DNA from 3 places in the Microbacterium croceum genome. Region 3 is predicted to be linked to each of the others. Evidence: predicted binding sites of a transcription regulator. Region 3 holds the regulator's gene; each other region holds the start of a gene.
The links. The regulator LexA, encoded in region 3, represses DNA repair genes until DNA is damaged. The targets are predictions, from matches to a motif close to TCGAACANNTGTTCGA.

Region 1 (4,630 bases), on a different contig from region 3:
GAAGTCTTGGCTCTGCACGGCGAGCAGGTGCCCGGCCGCATCGGTCACGGTGCGCGCCGGCGCCGTGAGGCGGTGCGACCGGAGTCGCTCGGACAGCAGCGTCGCGCTCTTCATGCCCCCATCATGCACGGAGCATCCGATGGAGAGAGAAAACGGAGACCGATCAGCCCATCGCCGGGGCGGCACGGCACGGCACGCCGCGCCGACGACATCCGCTCTGCGTTTTCCGGCGCACAGCGGAACTCAGCTGTGCAGCGTGACCTCACGGCGGGCGGGGAGCACGACCGGGTGTGAGCCGGCCATGACCTCGAGCACGCGGATGACCTGGCAGGAGTATCCGTACTCGTTGTCGTACCAGACATAGAGCACGACATCGCGGTCGTTCGCGATGGTCGCGAGGCCGTCGACGATGCCCGCCCGGTGCGAGCCGACGAAGTCGGTGGAGACGACCTCCGGGCTCTCGACATAGTCGATCTGCTGGCGCAGCTTCGAGTGCAGCGACACGCGGCGCAGGTAGTCGTTGAGCTGCTCCTTCTGGGCCGGCCGCTCCAAGCTCAGGTGCAGCACTGCGAGCGAGACATCCGGCGTGGGAACCCGGATCGCAGAGCCGGTGAGCTTGCCCGCGAGCTCGGGCAGCGCCCGGGCGACGGCCTTCGCCGCGCCGGTCTCGGCGATGACCATGTTGAGCACGGCCGAGCGTCCGCGGCGATCTCCGCTGTGGAAGTTGTCGATCAGGTTCTGGTCGTTCGTGAAGGAGTGCACGGTCTCGACGTGGCCGCGCACGATGCCATAGGCCTCATCGATCGCCTTGAGCACAGGGGTGATCGCGTTCGTGGTGCACGAGGCCGCGGTGATGATGCGGTCGTCGGGCTCGATCGTGTCGTCGTTGATGCCGTGCACGATGTTCTTGAGCGCCCCCTTGCCGGGAGCCGTGAGCAGCACGCGGGCGACGCCCTTCGCCTCGAGGTGACGGCTGAGCCCCTCTTCGTCGCGCCAACGTCCGGTGTTGTCGACGACGATCGCGTCGTGGATGCCGTAGGCGGTGTAGTCGACGGTCGCGGGATCGGCCGAGTAGATCACCTGGATGCGGGTGCCGTTCGCGATGATCTGCTCGGCCTCCTCATCGACCGTGACCGAGCCGGCGAAGCGGCCATGCACCGAGTCGCGCAGCAGGAGGGATGCGCGCTTGACGAGATCGTTCTCGGAGCCGCGGCGTACGACGATCGCGCGCAGTCGCAGTCCGCTGCCGCCGCCTGTGTGGGCGATCAGGATGCGGGCGAGCAGGCGGCCGATGCGCCCGAAGCCGTAGAGCACGACATCGGTGGGCGCGGCCACGACAGCGCCGATCGCCGGGGCGAGCGCCTCCGCGAGATAGGCGTCGAGCGGGAGATCGCTCGACGCGTGGCCCTCCGCCAGGCGCGCGACATCGAGCGACGACGCCCCGGGGGCAAGCGCGTGGATCGCTTCGAGCACGGCGAGCGTGTCGTCGAGCGGGAGCGTCTCGTGCCCGAGCTGGGCGACCCGCTCGTGCACCTCGACCAGGCCGGTAGCCGACAGTCCCAGCAGCCGATGCCCGTGCAGCGACGTGACCACGTCGTGCTCGCGCTTGAGTGAGCCGATGAGCGGGATCATCCGCTCCGCCAGTTCTTCTCGCGTCGTCCAGTCGTCGCCGTGTGCGGCGGAATCGTTCATCTGCGTCCTTGCATGTGTGAGCGCGCACCGAGATCGCCGGCGCGCAGGTTGCCGGGTGAGCTTCGGGGGATGCCTCCAGCGTACGCGGGCAGGCCCCGGTGATCCGAATCGTCGACATTTGCCGACCCACGCCCGGTCGATGCCCACCCGGACGTTCAGCCGGCGAAGCCGCGCGCCGCGCAGGCAGCGATATCGATCCACACAGGCTCAGGCGGCGATGTCGAAGCGGCCTCGGCCACCGAGTCGCGGGGTGCGGGCGGGGTCGACGTACCGGGGCGGGATGAACCAGACGCGGGCGGTGACCCCTGTACCGTCGACGCGGATCTCCCAGTCGTTGTCGTGGATGCGGTGATGACACGTCTCACACAGCAGCACCCCGTTGGACAGGTCCGTCGGCCCCGCATCCCTCTGCCACCATCGGATGTGATGCACTCTCGTCATCTCCGGCGGCAACCCGCACATCGCACACCCGCCATCGCGTTCCACCAACGCCAACCGTTGCGCTCGGGTGAACAGGCGTTTCTCCCGCCCCCAGTCGAGGATCTCGCTGTCCGAGCCCATCACCCAGGGGATCACCCCACCCCCGGCGGCCATCCGCCGCGCCGCCCCGACACTGACCGGGGTCTCGATCCCGTCGACCGTCGCCGACCCGGTACCGGATTCCAGGTCGTCCAGGGTCATCCGCACGATCACCGTCGCCCCGCCACCGGCACCCGCGCCTCACAGCCGAGCACGTGCGCGCAGAACGCGACCAGCGCGTCGGCCTGGACCATCGCCACCGTGCGCTGATCCGCATCGGGGGCGTCGGGGTCCGGGGCGTCCGTGCGGGCCGCGAACGCCGCCGACACGAACCCCCGCACCGCCGTGACCACCGGCGCCGCACTCTCCGCATCCAGGCGGGCATTCAGGTGCACCATCCCGTCCCGCTCGAACATCGTCACCGACCGCCGCGCCCGCGCCTCTTCCTCGCGCGGTGCGACACCATCGGGGTCCAACCAGGCCTCCGCCCGCACGACCAGCTTGCGCACCGCATCCACCGCCAGCCCGGCCGCCGCATCCACCAGCACCCGCTCCCCCTCAACGATCCGCACCGGCCCCGCGGCCACCCGGCACCGCTCCAACACCCCCGATGATCAACGCAGCCGCCTGCGCGCTCAACACCCCTGAGACCAGCGCCTCCCGCACCCGCGGGTACTTCGCCGGCAACCGCGCCCCCAGAAGATCCGTCCGAGGCGCGGTCGCCTCCCCCACCGCCACCAACCGGGACGCCTCCCCCGCCGAGACCCCCGCCGCCGCCGCGATCAGCGCCGCCGGATTCCGAAAACCCTGCTGCTTCGCCAGACCCGCCGCGCCGAGCTCCGGCCGCGACTCCCGGGCGATGCCCGCCGCGACCTCCGCCAGCACCGCATCCGTGTGCCGACGCAGCACGCCCAGCGCGTCAGCGACCGCGACCAACTGCTCCCGCGACAGATCCTGCGCGTCATCCGCCCCCGCCCAGGCCGCCTCGAGGCGACCCAGCGCCTCGTGCATCCCGACCAGTTTCGACATACCTCATTTTATCCCGGACCACCCCCGAGTGTCGTAGCTATGTTCGAACAAATGTCGGCATACTGGCATGCCGAGAGATGCCCCAGGCGCCTGCGCGACACGGTCTGCGAACGCCAGTCGACAGCCACCGCGGCCTGTTCACCCATCGGACAGGGAATCCTGCGAGCATCCGACACGTTCTCTTCACGGACGCATCCCGAAAGGCCCCCGATGAAAGACCACCCCCGCCGCTCGGCGTGGCCGCCACTCCTGGTCGCGATCGCGCTGGAGGTCATGGCGACCCTCTCGCTGCGCGCCGCCGAGGGGTTCACGCATCCGCTGTGGCTGATCCTCGTGGTGATCGGCTACAGCGGCTCGCTGTGGTTGCTGTCAGTGGTCCTCGACCGCGGCATGCCGGTGGGCGTCGCGTACGGCATCTGGTCTGCGATCGGCGTCGTGGCGACGGCGGTGCTCGGCACCGTGCTCTTCGGCGAGCTGCTGGGGCCGGTGCAGATCATCGGCGTGGGCGTGATCGTGGTCGGCGTGCTGCTGGTCGAGCTGGGCTCGCGCACGCGGGAGATCGCGCAGCCCTCCACCCCGGAGGTCGCCTCATGACCTGGCTGCTGCTCGCCTTCGCGATCGCGAGCGAGGTCACCGCGACCCTGAGCCTGCGCGCCTCGGAAGGGCTCCGTCGCAAGCGCTGGATCCCGGTGATCGTCATCGGCTACCTCGCCGCGTTCACCCTGCTGGGCACGATCCTGGCGATGGGGATGCCCGTGGGCGTCGCCTACGGCATCTGGGCGGCCGCGGGCGTCGCGGTGACGGCGGTGCTGGGACGCGTGATCTTCAAAGACCACTTCTCGGCACTGATGGCCGTCGGCGTCGCCCTCATCGCGGCCGGCGTCGCGATGATCGAGTTCGGCGGCGGGCACTGAGACCCACCTACGCAAATATTCGCGGCGTGCGCACCAGCGTCGGCTCCGAGAAGCTTCGTTACCTCCATACGGCCACGCTGGTCGCCACTGCGGGCTTACTCCTGCGGAATCACTGAGCTTCCCGCTCTGCAGCTGGTCCGCTGGCCGGGTGGGCAGACCGGTCAGCGTCGATTCCACTCGTCCACGCATTCAAGATGAGCGCCTGAGCACGAGCGGTCCGACGCAGCGTAACGGTCCCTGCGAACTGCAACCTCCGGCCATCCGTTAGCCCGACAACCAGTGCTCCCGGCTCCAGGGAGCCTCCCACTACCGGCCACCCTAGAACCTAGAGTGCCCCACCGAGGCGTTCCTCAGCCGAGCATCACTCTCGACGAATCCGATCAGTACTGCGCTGAGAACGCGCCGTCGCTCTTGAGCAGCTGCCCCGAGATCCACCGGCCCTCGTCGGAGACCAGGAACTCCACGACCGCAGCCAC
Region 2 (4,630 bases), on a different contig from region 3:
CTGCCGGTCGGCGAGCCACCGCCCTCCTGAGAGCGCGGCGGTGACCACTCCCTCGTGACCGAGCATCGTCTGCACCCGCGAGACGGCATGGTGCAGGCGCTCATCGGTGCCGGAGCCGAACAGGCCCGGCTGATGATGCGCCGCGTCGTCCACCGCCACCGGCACGATGCGCACGGCGGAGATGCCGCCGAACGCCCGCGCCTCGTCGACCGGATCCTTCGCGTTCTGCGCAGCCAGGGCCTCGAGCTGCCACCGGATGCGGTCGACCAGATCGGAGGCGTCGAAGCAGGTGGGGTGCAGCCAGGTGCGGGAGAACACCAGTCCGTTGTCGTCGGTCAGATCGATCCGGACCTCGGTGCACACGAGCGACGCCTCGCCCAGGGCCACCAGCACCCCGTCGGCGGTCTGTCGCACGGCGAAGGCCACCTGGTCGGCTCCGGCCAGAGGGGTCTCGAACTCCACGCTGCGCACCAGCTCGGGGTCGGGCGGGCGCGGGACCAGAGGCTGGGAATCCGCGCCGGCCGCGAGGGCATGCAGGCGGGCTCCGCGCTCGCCGAAGCGGTCGCGCACCTCGATCGCGGGGAGCGCCGTGAACTCGCCGAGCGTGCGTACGCCCAGTCTGATCAGGAGGTCGGGGATCTGCTCGTCTCGCAGCACCTGCACGGGGTAGGGGGCCAGGAAGTCCTTCGACAGCCCCGCGGGGACGACCGTGCGAGGGCGAGGCCCTCTGGCGGCGATCTCGGCGGTGAAGGGGCCGTCCGCGACGCCGATGCGGACTTCGGGCAGGCCGGCCTCCGTGAGGACAGCGGCGAGGGCATCCGCCGCCGCGGCCTCTCCGCCGTGATAACGGGAGATCCCTCTGGCGCGCAGCACGGCCAGTCCGGGTCGGAGCTGGGCGACCCCTGGCGCGTGCTTCTCGATGAGCTGCAGCACAGGGAGGAAGGCACGCTCGTCCCGCGCGGCATCGTGGGGGAGCACCTGCAGGGAGGACAGATGTCCCTGGGCGACGCGTCGACGTTGCCCCGAGCGCACGCCGTGCTCCCGCGCCGAGGCCGTACAGGCCACGACGGTGTTCGCCTGCACCAGCGCAGTGGGCGGGTGCGGCGGCGGCCCACCGAGTGCGGCGCGCAGCGGCCAGTCCGGGAACCACAGCACGAGGACGCGGAGCGGGGCGTTCATCCGGCCTCCGCCCAGAAGGAGAGCTCGTGGTCGGGAGCGGTGTTCCGTGGGGAGGCTTCGGAGGGCAAGGAGGGCAAGGAGGGCAAGGAGGGCAGGGAGGGCAGAGCGGTGAGCTCGGGGCCTCGCCGCTCGGAACTCGACACATCGACGCTCAACGGCTCCACCAGGCCGCGGTTGCCGGGGAGGCGCACCTGCACGCGAGAGGGCATCGGGGCGCGCCTGGTGCGGGCGGTCACCGTGACGGTGCAGTCGGAGAGCAGCCCCCAGCCGGCACCGAGGCCATGCCAGTGCGGGTCGTCGATGTGGATCGAGCCCTCGCTCTGCGGCCATTCGCCGGCGGAGGAGGCGGCGACCAGCAGCGTGCATCCGCGGTCGCGCAGACGCGCGCTCAGACGCGAGATGTCGGCATCGCGCGCGCGGCTCGCCGGATGGACGACGATCAGGGGGATGACCTCGGCGAGGGCCGAGGTCGCGGCGAGCCAACGGTCGGCGGGGTCGGGGACGAGGATCAGCCGGGAGAGGTCGATGCCGAAGGCGGCTGCGGCCTCCACGCCCAGGGTCGGCATGCCGACGACCGCGCTCCAGTGCCCCTTGCGGGAGGCCGCGCTGAGCAGGGCGAGCACCAGGCTCGGCGAGGGCGTGACGGTGTATGCGGTGCCGGTCACCAGCCCCTCCTCCGGCAGCAGCGAGGCGAATGCGGGGTCGAGGGGGAGCAGCGCATCGTCACTGCGGCGGCGCTGCATGCGGCTGATCTCACGGCGCAGCCGCAGCACCTCTCCGGCGCGGAAGTCGCCCGTCGGAGAGAGCGCGGTCACCGCATCGAGCCCGATCCCCATGATTCCATCCTCGAAGATATATTCGAATAAAGCAAGTGGTGATGATCACGGTAATTCGTACATCCGACATTGCGGAAGATGCTGCCGTGCGGACCCGAGTCGCGGTTATCCACAGCCGTCGGACGCATCCGACGATGATCTCCTAGCCTGCCGACATGGATCTGCGCACCGTGCTCGTGGCCCTCGTCCATCTGGCGCTGGCCGGCATCGGCGCCTGTCTGATCGTGATCGACGTCCGCACGCATCGGCTGCCGAATCGCATCGTGCTGCCGACCCTGGCGGGGCTGCTCCTGCTCGTGCTGCTCGATGCGATCGGCACCGGAGGGACGCGCACCCTGCTCCGTGCTCTCCTGGGGGCGTTGATCCTCGGCGGCTTCTATGCAGCGCTGCGTCTGCTCAGCCCCGCCGGGATGGGAGGCGGCGACGTCAAGCTCGCGGTGGTCATCGGACTGCTCCTCGGCTGGCATGGCTGGCAGGCGCTCGCGGTCGGAGCCGCCTCGGCCTTCGTGCTCGGTGCGCTCTATGCGCTGGTGCTGATCGCTCTGCGCCGTGCGGACGGCAAGACGCGCATCGCCTTCGGGCCGTGGATGATCGCCGGCGCGGTCGTGGGCATCGCCTGCACCTGAGCGGAACGCCGTCGGCGCTGGCGCTGTCGGGGGAAGGCAGGGCTAGGGTGATGTCATGGCACTCGCGCGACTTCACGGCGGCCCGCTGGACGGGCAGATCATTCCTCTGGGCGATGCGGACGACAAGCTGATCGTCCCCTACAGCGAGACGCAGGTGGTATACAACCGCCGCGGCGAGCCGGCGAACACCGGCACGAACGACGGGCCCACCGAGATCGACTACTGGTACGACGAGGCGCTCGAGGACATCAGTCCTTCGGATGACTGAGCCCTCTCGCACGGTCGAGGTCGAGCGCAAGTACGACGTCGACGTCTCCACGCCCCTGCCGCTCTGGCAGGGGATCCCGGGAGTCGACGCCGTGACGGCCGGTGAGGCGCGCGCACTCGACGCTCGCTACTTCGACACCGACGACGGAGCGCTCTCCCGCGCCGGCGTCGCCCTGCGTCGCCGCACCGGAGGTCCGGACGAGGGCTGGCACGTGAAGGGGCCACGGGAAGGCGATGGCCGACTCGAACTCGGCTGGCCGCTCGGTGAGGGTGAGGAGCTTCCGGAGGCGGTCGCGACCATGATCGCCCGCTGGACCACGGCGCCGTTGAGTCCGCTCGCGCGCATCGAGAACGACCGCACGGCCTATCTCCTCACCGGGCCGGACGGCGTCATGGCGGAGTTCGTCGATGATCGCGTCCGTGCCACGGATCTGCGCCGGGGAGCGCAGCGAGAATGGCGCGAATGGGAGATGGAGCTCGGACCGGCCGCACCCGCGGATGCCGCGGGCAGGGAGTCCTTCTTCGCCGCCGTCGAGCATGCGGTCCGTGCCGCCGGTGGACGCGACTCCGCGTCCGGATCCAAGCTCGCGCGCGCCCTGGGGTTCTGAGCCGCATCGCAAACACGCCGACACGGCGCAAGCCCCTTTCCACGATGGTCTCCGGGGTGCTTGAGTGACATCATGAGTCGCCCTGCCGTGCTGAGATCACTCCAGACGATCGTTCCGGATACCGTGCTCCGGCAGGATCAGATCCGGGACATCTTCGGCTCGCAGCCCGATCTCGGACGGCTGGCGCAGCGGATCGTGTCCACATCGTTCACCGTCTCGGGCATCGACACCCGCCACACCGTGATCGACGAGTTCGCGCCCACCGCGGCGCCGGAGCATCCGGTCTTCTTCGATCGCACCGCAGGTGCGCTGCTGTCCCCGAGCACGGGGACGCGAAACGAGGTCTACGTCCGCGAGGCGTTCCCGCTCTTCGTCGCCGCGGCCCGTCGAGCTGTCGAGGCAGATCCCGACATCGAGGCGAGCGACATCACCCATGTCATCACGGTGTCGTGCACCGGCTTCTTCGCGCCGGGTCCCGACTACGAGATCACACGCTCCCTGGGGTTGGGCGACAGCGTGCAGCGCTACCATCTCGGCTTCATGGGCTGTTACGCCGCCATGCCCGCGTTGCGCGCGGCGAGTCAGTTCTGCGCGGCGGACCAGAATGCGGTCGTCCTGATCGTCAGCGTCGAGCTGTGCACCCTGCACCTGCGCTCCTCGGAGGACCCCGACACGATCGTGGCCTCCTCGCTGTTCGCCGACGGGGCCGCGGCCGGCATCGTGACCGCGCGTCCTCTCGCCACCACGCTGCCCGCGCTGCGGCTCGACGGATTCCACACGGCGATCGCTCCGCAGGGCGAGAGCGACATGGCCTGGATGATCGGAGACTCCGGGTTCGAGATGGTCCTGTCGACCGCGGTGCCGCAGATCATCGGGGAGACGATCATCGATGCCCTCCGTCCGCTCTATGCGAGAGAGGGCGACCTGGTCACGGCTTTCGACGGCGGCACGATCGGCGAGAAGGTCGCGCACTGGGCGATCCACCCCGGTGGGCGCGGCATCCTGGATCGCGTGCAGGAACGCCTCCACCTGAGCGATGCGCACCTGCATCCGGCCCGAGAGGTACTCCGCGAGAACGGCAACATGTCCAGCGCGACCGTGCTGTTCGTGCTGA
Region 3 (4,630 bases):
CACACGCGAGCCATTGCCGGAGAGCAGCACGCGGCTGCCGCTGACGTCATCCACGCTCACATGTCCGTCGCACGGCACGTCGAGTTCGCGGCTCCCGCCGTCGGCGCCGACCACGACCACGCGGTCGCGCCCGTTCGTGCGGACCGCGACGACGCGGCCGTCATCGAGCGGCTGGAACCACCGGTTGCCCAGCACCCACAGTCCGTAGCCGGTGTCGGCATCGGCGGGAGCGACGACCTCGGTAGGGCCGCGCGGGGTCAGCCCGTCCAGGCTGAGGCGGTGGAGGAGCCAGCGTCCTGAGGGGTCATCGGCATACAGCAGCACGTCGTCGGCGATCCACTCGGGTTGCAGTGCGGCCAGAGTGGGGAGCGTGGCCGTCTCGCCGCCGTCCACCGTAACGATCCTCAGCGACGCGGCATCCCAGGGCATCCGCCCTTCGCTCCACTCGATCCACGCGATCCGCGAGCCGTCGGGCGAGAGGGCCGGATGCGCGAAGAAGGAGGAGCCTTCGGCGATCGTCGGGATCGCCGACGCGTCGTCGGAGGCGGAGCCGTCCAGCGGGATGATCACGATCGCGCGTCGGTGCGGCTCGGATGCCAGATCCTCACGCACGGCGAGCAGACGGCCGTGCTGCCACCGCAGACCGCCGTGCGCCGGGCCCTCCGGTGTCAGCGGCACCGGGTCGCCATCCGCGGTGAGGCGGTAGACGCGCTGATCGGCGGCTTCGACGAAGTACAGGGTGCCATCGCGGTCGGCGGTCCAGGCGCCTCCGCCGTACTCGTGCACCCGCGAACGCGCGTTCCAGGGACCGGGCAGCACTTCCCGTCCCGTCGAGGACCGTACGGTGACGCGACCGCCCTCGGCCGGTACGGACTCGCCCCACCAGATCTCGTCTCTCACGAACCGCGCTCCGTCGATGCGGGGCGAGGAATCGGCGACCGATGCCGCCGAGAAGGGGGAGGGCCAGGACCCGTAAGGCGAAGTCATACGTCGAGCCTATTCGTCTGGGGAGACGGCGACGGTGGTCAGTGCGGGGGGAGCAGCCGGGGCAGGATGCGGACCAACGCGACCATCACGACGAGCTCCACCAGAGTCTGGGTGACCACCACGAGCGGTGCGAGCGCGAGGGAAACCGGAAGTGCGAGGGCGAGGGGGAGCACCACGAGCGAGTTGCGCGTCACTCCGCTGAAGGTCAGCGCGCGTGATGTCGCCGGATCCAGACGGGCCGCGCGCGCCACGAGGATGCCGAGCCCGACCAGGATCACCGCGAAGGCGATGTAGAGGGGCACCACTCGGGCGAGCGCGCCGAACTGCGCACCCACTCCGCGTACCTGTGACGCGACCACGACCGTCAACGTCGCGATCATCAGCGGCACCATCGCGGCGAGCAGCCCGCTCTCGAGCGCCCGAATGAGCGGGAACCGGCGGGCCAGCGCCTGCACCACGGCGGCCGCGCCCAGGGGGAGGAGGATCAGGAGCACGAACGCTCGGATGAACGGACCCGCGTCGATCAGCGGGGCATCCGAGCCGAGGAAGAGCAGCAGATACAGCGGCAGCAGGACCATCTGAGCCAGCATGAGCAGCGGAGCGGCCGCGAGCAGCTTCGACGCGGACCCGCCGGCCTGACCCGTGAAGACGATGACATAGTCGACGCACGGCGTGAGCAGCACGAGGAGCGCGCCGACCAGGAGGGCATCATCGTCGGCCACGAGGCGCGACAGGGCGAACGCGACGAGCGGGACCAGCGCGAAGTTGAGCACGCCGAGCGCGCCGAGGAACCTGACGTCGCGCAGGGACTCGCCGAGCCGCCGGAAGGGAACCGAGAGGAAGGTGGTGAACAGCAGCAGGCCGAGCACCGGCTCGATCGCGAACTCCAGGGAGTCGCTGCCGGGAACGGCGAGGCCGAGACCGACACCGATCAGGATGGCCGCGAGGTACAGCGCGACCTGATGCCGCTCCAGCCAGGGGGTGCGCGTCGTCTCAGCCATGGCCTCCCACTGTACGAGGGTGACGGAGCGTCACCGGCGAACCTCGGTCGAGGGAGTGCGCCGTCGAGGGTCAGACGGCGCGGAGCACGGCGACGACCTTGCCGAGCACCGTGGCCTCGTCGCCCGGGATCGGCTCGAACGCGGAATTGCGCGGCAGCAGCCAGGTGTGGCCGTCTCGTCGACGGAAGGTCTTGACGGTCGCCTCGTCGTCGAGCATCGCCGCGACGATCTCGCCGTTCTCCGCACTGTTCTGCGAGCGGACGACCACCCAATCGCCGTCGCAGATCGCTGCGTCGATCATCGACTCACCGGAGACCTTGAGCATGAACAGGTCGCCTTTGCCAACGAGCTGCCGGGGGAGAGGGAAGATCTCCTCGACCTGCTGCTCCGCGGTGATCGGCACCCCGGCCGCGATGCGACCCACGAGTGGCACGAGTGCGGCGTCCCCGACGGGCGTCGCCACATCGGCCGGGTTCTCGGTGCTGGAGCCGGGAAGGTCGATCAGCACCTCCATCGCCCTGGTCTTGCCGGGGTCGCGTCGCAGGTAGCCGCTCAGCTCGAGCTGCCCGAGCTGATGAGTAACGCTCGAGAGCGACTTGAGTCCCACCGCGTCGCCGATCTCGCGCATGCTCGGCGGGTACCCCTGCTGAGCGATCGAGGCCTGGATGACCTCGAGGATCGCCATCTGCTTGGGACTCAGGCTCTTCCGACGGCGCGTGCGCGGTGCCTCTGGCTCGAGGGCTGAGTTCTCGCTCATGATGCTCCTTCGGTGCGCGTCTCCGACGCCGCTCTTCGAATGTCGGAGGCCCGTGGTGGGGTGTTCCTATCGAAACCGTATCCGAGAATCATGCGGAGCTGGAAGATCTGTTCGAGCGTGTCGGCGGATTGGCGGGTGCGGTTTCGAAGAAAGCTTGACAGATGTTCGAAATCGAAGATATCTTCGGAACGTAGCTTCGCATTCAGCTCTCCCGGCCGAGTGCAGGATGCGAACGCTACGCCAACTTCCACCGGCCCGAGCGGCAGGCGGCTGATTCCCCCGGCAACGGGGCGACGCAGAGGAGCACACCATGAGCACCATCACCTTCGGCACCGCAGCAGTCATCCCGGCCCGTCCGGCGACGCGTCTTCGGCTGACGGTGCGCGGTCGCCGCGTGATGCTCGTTCTCGCGGCGCTGCCGCTCGCCGCAGGGATCGCGTTCGCCGCGATCAGCGGCGGCAGCGCGCTCGCCTCGAATGAGAGCACCGGAACGGTCAGCTTCGAGACGGTCACCGTCCTCCCCGGAGACACGCTGTGGTCCATCGCGAGCAAGATCGCGCCGACCGCCGACCCCCGCGAGGTCATCGGAGAGATCACCCGCCTGAACGTCCTCCAGACCGGCGAGCTGCAGATCGGTCAGACCCTGTCGATCCCGACGCAGTACACGAACTGAACGTGATCCGCGTCACCGTTCCTCTGCCATAACGCTCACCGCGTCCCGCTGAGCGTTCTAGCATGGGAAGGGTGACCGCTTCACTCGATGACCTGCCGCTCCGCGACGACCTGCGCGGGCTGACTCCTTACGGTGCCCCGCAGGCGCCGCTGCCGATCGCCCTCAACGTGAACGAGAACACGCATCCGATTCCGGATGAGGTGGCCAGCGACATCCTCGATGAGATCGCCGTCGCAATCCGTGATGTGAATCGCTACCCCGACCGCGAGTTCACGACGCTGCGCGAGGCGTTCGCGACCTATCTGGGCCACGGTCTCGAGGCGGAGGGGATCTGGGCGGGCAACGGCTCCAACGAGGTGCTGCAACACATTCTGCAGGCCTTCGGCGGACCGGGGCGCACCGCCTTCGGGTTCGCTCCGACCTACTCGATGTATCCGCTGATCGCGCAGGGGACCGGCGCCCGCTGGGTTGCCGGCACGCGACAGCCCGATTACACGATCACCCCAGAGGAAGCGGCCGCCCAGGTGCGGGACGTGGATCCCGATGTGGTGCTGCTCTGCTCGCCGAACAACCCGACCGGCACACCGCTGGGCCTCGACGTGGTCGAGGCCGTGTACGAGGCCGCCCGCGGCATCGTCGTGGTCGACGAGGCCTACCAGGAGTTCGCCCCGCGTGAGGCCCCGTCCGCGCTCTCACTGCTGGACGGCAGGCCGCGTCTGGCCGTCTCGCGCACCATGAGCAAGGCGTTCGCCTTCGCGGGCGCGCGGGTCGGGTACCTCGCGGCTGATCCCGCCTTCATCGATGCTCTGCGCCTGGTCCGGCTGCCGTATCACCTGAGTGCACTGACGCAGGCTGCGGCCGTCGCCGCGCTGCGCAACGCCGACGTCATGCTCGGCATGGTCGACGAGATCGTCGAGCAGCGCGACCGGATCACCGCCACCCTCGAGGCGCTCGGCTACACGCCGCACGAATCATGGAGCAACTTCGTGCTGTTCGGCGGGGTGGCCGATCCGAAGGCCACGTGGCAGAAGCTCTATGACCAGGGCGTGCTGATCCGCGACGTCGGCATCCCCGGGCACCTGCGTGTCACCGCGGGTACCGAGGCTGAGACCACGGCGTTCCTCGACGCGCTGGCCTCGATAGACTCGGCATCATGAGCAGCCTTGCCCTGACCCCGCGCACCGCGAACCGCGTGCGCGGCACGTCGGAGTC

Region 1: a site for LexA is predicted at 3,272-3,287, ahead of KZC51_RS17660 (DUF222 domain-containing protein). Genes of this name have one in related genera too.
Region 2: a site for LexA is predicted at 2,026-2,041, ahead of imuA' (DnaE2-dependent mutagenesis accessory factor ImuA'). Genes of this name have one in related genera too.

Annotation. Positions count from the first base shown of each region.
Region 1 covers NZ_JAHWXN010000001.1:1,734,634-1,739,263, reverse strand. Annotated here, with positions in the region: gene KZC51_RS08205 (winged helix DNA-binding domain-containing protein) at 1-114, opposite strand, end outside; gene KZC51_RS08200 (glyceraldehyde-3-phosphate dehydrogenase) at 244-1,692, opposite strand; gene KZC51_RS17670 (HNH endonuclease) at 1,900-2,373, opposite strand; gene KZC51_RS17665 (DUF222 domain-containing protein) at 2,382-2,783, opposite strand; gene KZC51_RS17660 (DUF222 domain-containing protein) at 2,770-3,240, opposite strand; gene KZC51_RS08185 (DMT family transporter) at 3,451-3,834, shown strand; gene KZC51_RS08180 (DMT family transporter) at 3,831-4,154, shown strand; gene KZC51_RS08175 (SDR family oxidoreductase) at 4,535-4,630, opposite strand, start outside.
Region 2 covers NZ_JAHWXN010000001.1:2,909,775-2,914,404, reverse strand. Annotated here, with positions in the region: gene KZC51_RS13840 (DNA polymerase Y family protein) at 1-1,179, opposite strand, end outside; gene imuA' (DnaE2-dependent mutagenesis accessory factor ImuA') at 1,176-2,015, opposite strand; gene KZC51_RS13830 (prepilin peptidase) at 2,171-2,641, shown strand; gene KZC51_RS13825 (response regulator) at 2,697-2,909, shown strand; gene KZC51_RS13820 (CYTH domain-containing protein) at 2,902-3,516, shown strand; gene KZC51_RS13815 (type III polyketide synthase) at 3,589-4,630, shown strand, end outside.
Region 3 covers NZ_JAHWXN010000002.1:37,076-41,705, reverse strand. Annotated here, with positions in the region: gene KZC51_RS14235 (S9 family peptidase) at 1-987, opposite strand, end outside; gene KZC51_RS14230 (arsenic resistance protein) at 1,026-1,988, opposite strand; gene lexA (transcriptional repressor LexA) at 2,059-2,745, opposite strand; gene KZC51_RS14220 (LysM peptidoglycan-binding domain-containing protein) at 3,056-3,418, shown strand; gene KZC51_RS14215 (histidinol-phosphate transaminase) at 3,481-4,575, shown strand; gene hisB (imidazoleglycerol-phosphate dehydratase HisB) at 4,572-4,630, shown strand, end outside.